Regions from separate parts of the Allobosea sp. BIWAKO-01 genome, predicted to be linked through region 2. Evidence: predicted binding sites of a transcription regulator. Region 2 holds the regulator's gene; the other holds the start of a gene.

Region 1 (5,191 bases), 3.5 Mb from region 2:
GTCTCGGGGCCGATGTCTGACCATACAAGCCGCCCGCGTCAGCTCGCCTTCGACCTGCCTGTCGATAGCCGCCACGGCGTCGAGGATTTCCTGATCGGCCCGTCCAACGAAGCCGCCTATGGGATGATCGAGGCCTGGCCGCACTGGCCCGAGGCCTGGCTGCGCCTGGTTGGTCCGGAAGGGGCGGGAAAGACGCATCTCGCAGCGATCTGGGCCAAGGCGGCCCATGCCTGGATCGTGCCCGTCTCCGAAGTGACCGAGGAGAACGTACCGCACCTGATCTCCGGAGGGGCACTCGTCGTCGAGGATTGCGACAGAGGGCCTCGCGACGAAGCCGCCCTGTTCCATCTCCTGAACGCGATCAAGGCCAAGCGCGGCTCGCTGCTGCTGACCGCACGCTCGGCCCCCGATCAATGGGGCGTACGTATTCCCGACCTGTTGTCGCGCCTGCGGCTGGCGCCGCATGCGACGATCGCGCCGCCGGACGATGCGCTGCTGCGGGCACTGCTGGTCAAGCTCTTCATCGACCGGCAGCTCATCGTCGATGCCGGCATCATCGAAGCGCTGACGCTGCGGATGGAGCGCTCGTTTGCCGCGGCGCGTGCCCTGGTCGACGCGCTCGACAGGCTTTCGCTGGAACGCGGGCGGCGCGTCACGCGCGCGCTGGCCGGCGAGGTCCTGGCGGACCTCTTTCCGGATGATGCGAACTGAACAGGCGACGCAGCAAGCTAGATTGCCAGCCAGGCAGGTTGGGGGGAGAGCGGCATGGCCGAGAGGCGCGAGATCCGGCTGTTTTCGTACGGCACATTGCGCCAGAGGAACGTCCAGCTCGCCACATTCGGCCGAAAGCTCGAAGGCAGTGACGACGCCCTTGTCGGCTTCGCCCGCACTATGGTCGAGATCACCGATCCGGAGGTGATCGCCACCAGCGGCGAGACGCATCATCCGATCGTGACCCGGTCCGGCAATCCTGCCGACGAAGTGGCCGGAACCGTCTTCAGCATCACGGCCGCGGAGCTCGCCGCGGCCGATTCCTACGAGGTCTCGGATTATCGCCGGATTGCGGTGCGGCTTAGATCCGGGACCGAGGCGTTCGTCTATGTCCGGGCTGCGGACGCGTCCTGAACCGAACGATCAGGCCGCGCCTTCCGAAGCCGACTTGACCGGCGGCCCAACGAGGCGTGCATGCATGGCCTCGATCAGAAGTTCATGTGCACGGGCTGCGATCGCGTCGAGCGAGGGGGTCCGCACGAACATCGCGGCCGCCTTCTCGCTGAGCTCCTCGCGGCTCGGCAGGACCGGCAGATGCCATTGCGCCACGGCGTCCTGGGCCTGCTGCTGCATTTCGGCCAGCCGGTCACCCGCACGCTGCTGCAGTTCGGCGAGCGCATCGCGCAAATCGGCGAGCGTCATCGTCGGCAGGTGCAGCTCCGACAGGGCAGGGCTCGCCGCATAGGCTTCCCGGAAGGCGCTGACGACGCGGTCCAGCGGCACCGAAGCCGCAAGCCGCTCGGCCGAGCGTTCGATGACGCGTGGCGGCAGGGCCTGCGAACGATCGACGACGGCCTGCGGCGGCGCCTTCAGGTCCCAGACCGCGCCGATCTTCGAGAGACCGAGGATCACGTAATAGGTCGGGTCCCACTGCCACCAGCGAAAGCCCTGACGCACGCTGTACTGATAGGCGTGGTGGTTGTTGTGCCAGCCTTCGCCCATGGTGATGATCGCCAGCCACCAGTTGTTGCGGCTTTCGTCGCCGGTCAAATAGTCCTTGTCGCCATGCACATGCGCGAGCGAGTTGATGCAGAATGTCGCGTGATAGACCGCAACCGTCGACCAGAAGAAGCCAACGATCAGGCCGGCCCAGCCGTCGATCGCGAAGCAGAGGCCGGCGAGCAGGATCGCGGGCGCCAGCTCGAAACGGTGCAGCAGGCGCAATTCGGGGAACTTCGTCAGGTCCTGAATCGTTGAATCGTCGAAGGTGCTGTGATCCCGGCTGAAGATCCAGCCGACATGCGAATAGGCGAAGGATGTCATGACCGGCGAATGCACGTCATGCTCGGTATCGGCATAGCGATGATGGTGACGGTGCTTGGAGGCCCACCAGAGCACGCTCTTCTGCGCCGTCGATTGGGCCAGCAGCGCGAGCAGGAACTGCCCGAAGCGGCTGGTCTTGTAGGAGCGGTGTGAGAAATACCGGTGATAGCCACCGGTGACCGCGAACATCCGCAACCAGTACAGCCCGATCGCGAGCCAGACCGAGGTCCAGGTCACACCGCTCCAGAGCGCTCCGAAACAGGCGAGATGCGCCAGCACGAAGGGAACGGCGGATGGGTAGACGATGTCGCCATCATCGTGAGGGGCAGTGCTGTCGCTCAAGAATGCTCTCTGTGGAGTTCGCGCGGATCCGCCGCTTCGGTGCAGCATGGGCCGCATGTCCGGCGGCACCAAACAGGACGAGCGGGCGCCGCGCAAGTAGGCCACTCGCCGCAGCATGGCAAAGGAAGCAGCATGGGAAGGCAATTGGTTTGAGGCAACGCAGGAATAGCACTCGCCCGTCATCGAAGCGTCACGCTAGGATGGCTTCAGGTTTGACAGGCGGGCGATCTCGGCCCGGCTTGCGTTCGAGATGAGGGCGAAACTTATGAATATCGAACCGACAAACGTGAAGGCTGCGGACATCGCGCCTGCGGTCAGTCCCGTCGGTCTGCGCCATTCGCCGGCCCGCTTCGTCAATCGCGAGCTGTCCTGGCTGAAGTTCAACCGTCGGGTCATGGAGGAGGCGTCGAACCGCAACCATCCTCTGCTGGAGCAGCTCCGCTTCCTCTCGATCTCGGCCAATAATCTCGACGAGTTCTTCATGGTCCGCGTCTCCGGCCTGCGCGAGCAGCTCAAGGCGGGTGTCGTCACGCCCAGCCAGGATGGGCTGACCCCGGCCGAGCAGCTGATCGAGATCGCCAAGGCGACGGCCGATCTTACCGCCGACCAGCAGGCGCGCTGGGTCGAGCTCAAGCGCGAGCTGGACGATAACCGCATCGTGCTGCTGGGTCCGAAGGACATCGGTGCGCAGCACCGCACCTGGCTCGAGGACCATTTCCTCCATCTCGTCTTCCCCGTGCTGACGCCATTGGCGATCGACCCGGCGCATCCCTTCCCCTTCATCCCCAATCTCGGATTCACGCTGGCATTGGCGCTGGAGCGGATCAGCGACGGCCGGCAGCTCGACGCGCTGATCCGGGTTCCCGGGAAGATCGACCGCTTCATCGAGCTGCCCGATCTCGCACGCGACGGCGTGCACCGCTTCATCACGCTGGAAGACACGGTCTCGCTCTTCATCGGCAAGCTCTTCCCCGGCTACGACGTCAAGGGAACCGGCTCGTTTCGCGTCATTCGCGACTCCGACCTCGACATCGAGGAGGAGGCCGAGGATCTGGTGCGCGTCTTCGAGACGATGCTGAAGCAGCGCCGTCGTGGCGTCGTCATCCGTCTCGAGGTCAGCGACGGCATGCCGCCGCATCTGCACCGGCTGATCGTGCGCGAGCTGAAGGTCGATCCCGACGAGATCGTCCAGGTCGATGGTATGATCGGGCTGAACGAGCTGTCCCAGCTGGTTGGCGTCGACCGGCCGGACCTCAAGTTCAAGCCGTACAACGCCCGCTTCCCCGAGCGCATTCGCGAGCATGGCGGCGATTGCTTCGCCGCGATCCGCCAGAAGGACCTGATCGTCCACCACCCCTATGAGAGCTTCGACGTCGTCGTGCAGTTCCTGCAGCAGGCGGCGCATGACCCCAACGTGGTCGCCATCAAGCAGACGCTCTATCGCACCTCATCGAACTCGCCGATCGTCAGGGCGCTGGCCGAGGCGGCCGAAGCGGGCAAGTCGGTGACGGCCCTGGTCGAGCTCAAGGCGCGCTTCGACGAGGAGGCGAATATTCGCTGGGCCAAGGATCTGGAGCGCGCGGGCGTGCAGGTCGTCTATGGCTTCATCGAGCTGAAGACCCACGCCAAGCTCTCGATGGTGGTGCGGCGCGAGGCCGGCCAACTCGTCAGCTACTGCCATATCGCGACCGGCAATTATCACCCGATCACGGCGCGCATCTACACCGACGTCTCCTTCTTCACCGCCGATCCGGTGATGGGGCAGGACGTCGCGCGCGTCTTCAACTTCATCACCGGCTATGCCGAGCCGGCCGAGCTCGAAAAGATGTCCGTCTCGCCGGTGGGGCTGAAACAGCGCCTGCTGTCCGACATTGCCGAGGAGATTGCGCATGTGAAGGCAGGCCGCAAGGGCGCGATCTGGGGCAAGTGCAACTCGCTGGTCGACCCCGAGATCATCGACGCGCTCTATGATGCGAGCCAGGCCGGTGTGGAGATCGACTTCGTCGTGCGCGGCATCTGCTGCCTGAGACCCGGAATTCCCGGGCTGTCGGAGAACATCCGGGTCAAGTCGATTGTCGGACGCTTCCTCGAGCACACCCGGATCTATGCCTTCGGCGCCGGCTTCGGCCTGCCCTCAGCCAAGGCAAAGCTCTATATTTCCTCGGCCGACCTGATGCCGCGGAATCTCGATCGGCGCGTCGAGGCGTTAACCCCGATCCAGAATCCGACGGTGCACCAGCAATTGCTGGAGCAGATCATGCTGGCGAATTTCCTCGACAACGAGCAAAGCTGGACCATCTTGCCCGATGGTGGCTCAAGACGCATTGTCCCGCCGCCGAGCGACGAGTCGTTCAACGCCCACAAATATTTCATGACCAATCCGAGTTTGTCCGGACGTGGAAAATCGCTCTCCAATTCAAGCCCCCGCAGCCTTGCGCGCCGGACCGGCAGAAAGGCTTGACCCGGCGTTGATCCCGGGGCGGCTGAGCCTCGGCGAGACGCTCGCCATCGTCGATATCGGCTCGAACTCGGTGCGTCTCGTCGTCTACGAGATGCTGTCGCGTTCGCCGGCGCAGGTCTTCAATGAGAAGGAGATGGCCGGTCTCGGCCGTCAGGTCGCGACCACCGGCCGGCTCGCCGATGACGCCATCGAGAAGGCGCTGGGCGCGCTCGTGCGCTTCCGCATTCTCTGTGACGCGATGCATGTCCGCGATATCCGTGTCATCGCGACCGCTGCGGCACGCGACGCGGCCAATGGACCTGCGTTCATCGCGCTCGCTGAACGGGCGATCGGCCAGCCGATCGAGCTGATCTC
Region 2 (5,191 bases):
TTCAAATTCCGGCATCGGTTTGGCGCTGCATCGCAAGCAGTCGTGAGGACGTAACACTGAAAACTCTGGTCCGGTTCGCCGGATTTGCCGAGATCAATAGGAGGAGGCCAGAATGACTCGCGCCTTCGTCAAGGAAGCCGAGGAAAGAGGGACCCTGGACGAGCTGCCGGACCGGCCGGTCTCGCCGCACCCAAACCTCGTGACGCCTGAGGGGCTCGCACAGATCGAGGCCCAGCTGGCGCGCTGGCATGACGAACACGCGGCGGCGCTGGCCGGAGGCGACCGCTCCGAGATCGCTCAGACGCGACGCGAGTTCCGCTACTGGACGGCGCGACGCGCCAGCGCCAAGCTGGCCCCTGCGCAGGAAAGGCACGACATCGTCCGCTTCGGCTCGACAGTGACGATCCGCCGGGCTGACGGGCGCACGCAGAACTGGCGGCTGGTCGGCGAGGACGAGGCCGATCCGGCACACGGAACGCTGCCCTATGTCGCGCCGTTGGCGAGTGCGCTGATGGGCAAGGGCATTGGCGAGAGCGTCAGCATCGGCACAGAGGCGGTCGAGATCATCACGATCGCCTGAGGCGATCGTTCAGCTTCGGGCGAGCCAGGCCTGAATCCCTGCTGCAGCTGCGACTCCGGTCGCGAAACAGGCTTGCAGCAGATAGCCGCCGGTCGGCGCCTCCCAATCCAGCATCTCGCCTGCGGCAAAGGTACCGGGCAAGCGATTCAGCATGAAGCCTTCCTCGATCTCGGCGGGGGCGACGCCACCGGCGGTGGAGATCGCCCGCTCGATCGGCCTGAGACCGGTCAGTACCAGAGGCGCGGCCTTGATGAGTGCGGCCAGCCTCTCCGCGTCTTCGGGGAGGGGCCCCTTCGCCGCTTCGCGCAGCAGCGCAATCGCGGATGGAGCAAGGCCTGCAGCCTTGCGCAGATGATTGCTCAGCGTCACGCCTTTGCGACGATGCGCGAGGCGCTGGACCAGCAGCGCTGCCTCGTGATCGGGCCGCAGATCGATGGTGATGACCGCCCTGCCCTCGCGCAGGATCGTCTCGCGGATCGGGGCAGAAAGTGCATAGACCGCGCCGCCTTCCAGACCCGACGCATCGATCATCGCCTCGCCGGGCACGGATTGGCCGCCGAAGCTCAGGACGATGCGCTTCAACGGTACTCCAGCAAAACGCTCTCGCATGGTCTGGGACCAATCGACCGTGAAGCCGCCATTGGCCGGGCGCAGCGGCGCAATCGCAACCCCGCGCGCCGCCAGCAAGGGTGCCCAGCCACCATCCGAACCCAGCCGTGGCCAGCTCGCGCCGCCGAGCGCGAGCAGCGTCGCGTCCGGCTGCGCCTCGACATCGGCACCATCGCGGCTCCGGAACGTCAGAGCACCCGCCTCGCTCCAGCCGGTCCAGCGATGACCAGGCGCGAAGCTGACACCGAGTCCTTCGAGCCGGCGCAGCCATGCCCGCAGCAAGGGCGAGGCCTTCATGGCGCGCGGGAAGACGCGCCCGCTGCTGCCGACAAACGTATCCTGCCCGAGCGCATCGGCCCAGTCGCGCAGGGCTCGTGGCGGGAAGGCGCGAATGGCTGGCTCCAGCCAGGCTTGCGCATCGCGATAGCGGGGCAGGAAGCGGTCGAGCGGCTCGGAATGGGTAAGGTTCAATCCGCCGCGCCCGGCCAGCAGGAATTTGCGGGCCGGCGAGGGCATGCGATCGTAGATCGTGACGGTGTCCCCGGCTGCCGCGAGGCGCTCTGCCGCGATCAGCCCGGAGGGTCCTGCTCCGATGATGGCAATGTGGTGTGCTGGCATCGGTCTGGCTTGCCGTCAGCGCGCCCTGCGGTCAAGGGTGATCCGCCCTCAAGGGCGACCGACAGGGACGAACCATGCCGACCATCGCCGCCTATCTCGGCGCAGCCATTCTCGAAATCGCCGGCTGTTTCGCGTTCTGGGGCTGGCTCCGGCTCGGCAAGCCGGTCTGGTGGCTCGTGCCCGGACTGGTGTCGCTCGCCCTGTTCGCCTGGTTATTGACCCTGGCGGAGAGCGAAGCCGCCGGACGGGCCTATGCCGCCTATGGCGGCGTTTACATCGTCAGTTCGCTCGTCTGGCTCTGGGCCGTGGAAGGCTTTCGCCCCGACCGCTGGGACATTGCCGGCGGGCTGATCTGCCTCGCCGGCGCCGCGATCATCATCGCAGGGCCGCGCTAGGGCATCGGCCCGAAAAGTGGATTGCGGTTTTCTGGAAAGCCTATGCAGCCATAGAAAATCAGATCATCGGACCGGATTCGATATCCGACCCGATGATCCAAGTCTCAGCTCCGCGCAAAGGTCTCGTCGAAGGCGTAGCCGGCACCGCGAACGGTCCGCAGCGGATCCTTGGCGTTGTCAGGGGTGATCGCCTTGCGCAGCCGGCCAACATGGACGTCGACGGTGCGTTCGTCGATATAGACGTCGCGGCCCCAGACCGCGTCGAGCAGCTGGGCCCGGGAATAGACCCGCCCCGGCGCCTGCATCAGGAACTCGAGCAGGCGGAACTCGGTCGGGCCGAGATGCAGCTCGCTCCCTGAGCGGCGGACACGGCGGGTGGTGCGGTCGAGCTCGAGATCGCCGGCAGCCAGCAGGCCGGCGACATGACCCGGCTTGGCGCGGCGCAGCAGCGCCTGGATGCGAGCGATCAGCTCGGGCAGCGAGAACGGCTTGACGACATAGTCGTCGGCCCCGGTGGCGAGGCCGCGCACACGCTCGGTCTCCTCGCCGCGGGCGGTGAGCATGATGATCGGCACCCGCTCGGTATCGCGACGAGTCCGCAGCCGCCGGCAGAGCTCGATGCCGGAAAGACCCGGCAGCATCCAGTCGAGCAGCACGAGGTCCGGCGTATGATCGCGCAGATGCAGCTCGGCATCGTCGCCCCGCGCGACGCTATCGACCTCGAAGCCTTCGGCCTCGAGATTGTAGCGCAGCAGCAGGGTCAGCGGCTCTTCGTCCTCAACGATCAGGATGCGTGCAGGCATGTCTCACTCGGTCCCAAAGGTGTCGGGCGCCGGTCACTCACCGGTGGCGGCGTCCAGAAGGATATTGGTCGTGTCGAGCTTCGGACGGGCTGCGTCCAAGGCTTCGCCCGTAACGAGATAGTGGATCGTCTCGGCGATGTTGGTGGTGTGGTCGCCGATGCGCTCGACATTCTTGGCGCAGAACAGGAGATGCGTGCAGAAGGTGATGTTGCGCGGGTCTTCCATCATATAGGTAAGCAGCTCGCGGAAGAGCGAGGTATAGAGCGCGTCGATCTCGTCGTCGCGGCGCCAGACCTCCATGGCCTTCTGCTCGTTGCTGACGGCGTAAGCGTCGAGCACGTCCTTGAGCTGGGCCTGAACCAGGCGGCTCATATGCTCGAGGCCGACGACCGCGCGCGACGGCGGCTGGAACTGGCCGGAGATGGCGACTGCGCGCTTGGCGATGTTCTTGGCGAGATCGCCGACGCGCTCGATATCGGCGGCGATGCGGATGGCCGAGATCAGCTCGCGCAGATCGTTGGCGAGCGGCTGGCGCCGGGCGATGGTGAGCACCGCCTTCTCCTCGACCTCGCGCTGCAGATTGTCGAGGCGCTGGTCGGCGCTGATGACCTTCTGTGCCAGCCCGGTATCCCGGCGCACCAGGGCGACCGTCGAATCGCCGAGCATGCGCTCCGACATGCCCCCCATCTCGGCCAGGCTGCGGCGGATCCCCTCGAGATCGGCATCATAAGAGCGGACGATGTGATCAGTCATCGCGGCGTATCCTTTGTCGGCAAAGCAGTTGGAAGGCTGGGCGCCGGTTCAGCCGAAGCGGCCGGTGACGTAATCCTGCGTCTGCTTCTTGTGCGGGTTCATGAAGATGGTGTTGGTGGCGTCGAATTCGATCACCTCGCCGAGATACATGAAGGCGGTGTACTGCGAGATGCGCGCCGCCTGCTGCATGTTGTGGGTGACGATGACGATGGTGAAGTCGGTCTTGAGCTGCTCGAGCAGGTCCTCGATCTTGCCGGTCGAGATCGGATCGAGTGCCGAGGTCGGCTCATCGAACAGGATGACTTCCGGCTTCTGGGCAATGGTGCGCGCAATGCAGAGGCGCTGCTGCTGGCCGCCGGACAGGCCCATGCCGGAGGTCTTCAGCTTGTCCTTGACCTCGTCCCAGAGCGCGGAGCGGCGCAGAGCCCCTTCGACGCGATCATCGAGCTCGGATTTCGGCGGCTTCTCGTAGAGGCGGATGCCGAATGCGACATTGTCGTAGATCGACATCGGGAAGGGCGTTGGCTTCTGGAACACCATGCCGACGCGCGAGCGCAGCTCGTTCACATCGATATCGTTGCTGATGACGTTGCGGCCGTCGAGCAGGATCTCGCCGGTGGCGCGCTGCTCGGGATAAAGCGAGTAGATCCGGTTGAAGATGCGCAGCAGGGTCGACTTGCCGCAGCCCGACGGTCCGATCAGGGCCGTGACATGGCGGTCCCGGAAGTCGAGATTGATGTTCTTCAGCGCCTTGTGCTCACCGTAGTAGAAATCGAGGTTCTTGACCGCGATCCGGACGGGGGCCTCGGCATCAAGCGCTTGCGGGCTCAGTTCCAGCGTCGAAAGCATCGACTTGTTCCTTCAGATCGAACGCGACGAGGGTTTAAGGCCGTTCATTTGCCGCCCCGCACGATGCGGCGGGCGATAAGCGAGAGGCACAGGATCGAGACGGTGATGATCAGCGAACCGGCCCAGGCGAGCTGCTGCCAGTTCTCATAGGGGGCGGAGGCGAACTGGTAGATCGTCACCGGCAGGTTGGAGACGCCGCCGACGAGGCTGGGCGAGAACCAGAAATTGTTGTTCAGGGCGGTGAAGATCAGCGGCGCCGTCTCGCCGGCGATGCGCGCCAGGGCCAGCAGGATGCCGGTGACCATGCCGGATTTCGCCGCCCGCCAGGTCACGCTGGTGATGACGACCGAAGGCGGGGCGCCGAGCGCAGCACCGGCTTCGCGCAACGAGCTCGGCACGAGGCGCAGCATGTCCTCGGTGGTGCGCACGATCACCGGGATCGCGATGATGCCCAGCGCCACGCCGCCGGCCCAGCCGGAATAGCCGCGGAACGGCTCGACCAGGACGACGTAGACGAAGAGGCCGATCAGGATCGACGGTGCCGAGAGCAGGATGTCGTTGATGAAACGGATCAGGTCCGCGAG

The links. Region 2 encodes PhoB, which activates phosphate uptake and scavenging genes when phosphate is short. Its sites were predicted from a motif close to TGTCATNNANCTGTCAT; they were not measured.
Region 1: a site for PhoB is predicted at 2,554-2,570, ahead of BIWAKO_RS24045 (RNA degradosome polyphosphate kinase). Genes of this name have one in related genera too.

Annotation. Positions count from the first base shown of each region.
Region 1 covers NZ_BCQA01000001.1:5,130,051-5,135,241, forward strand. The annotation lists gene BIWAKO_RS24025 (AI-2E family transporter) at 1-20, shown strand, start outside; gene BIWAKO_RS24030 (P-loop NTPase family protein) at 13-711, shown strand; gene BIWAKO_RS24035 (gamma-glutamylcyclotransferase family protein) at 766-1,125, shown strand; gene BIWAKO_RS24040 (acyl-CoA desaturase) at 1,135-2,376, opposite strand; gene BIWAKO_RS24045 (RNA degradosome polyphosphate kinase) at 2,642-4,837, shown strand; gene ppx (exopolyphosphatase) at 4,845-5,191, shown strand, end outside.
Region 2 covers NZ_BCQA01000001.1:1,663,350-1,668,540, forward strand. The annotation lists gene greA (transcription elongation factor GreA) at 113-580, shown strand; gene BIWAKO_RS07665 (TIGR03862 family flavoprotein) at 590-1,807, opposite strand; gene BIWAKO_RS07670 (YnfA family protein) at 1,882-2,202, shown strand; gene phoB (phosphate regulon transcriptional regulator PhoB) at 2,307-3,005, opposite strand; gene phoU (phosphate signaling complex protein PhoU) at 3,039-3,758, opposite strand; gene pstB (phosphate ABC transporter ATP-binding protein PstB) at 3,807-4,607, opposite strand; gene pstA (phosphate ABC transporter permease PstA) at 4,652-5,191, opposite strand, start outside.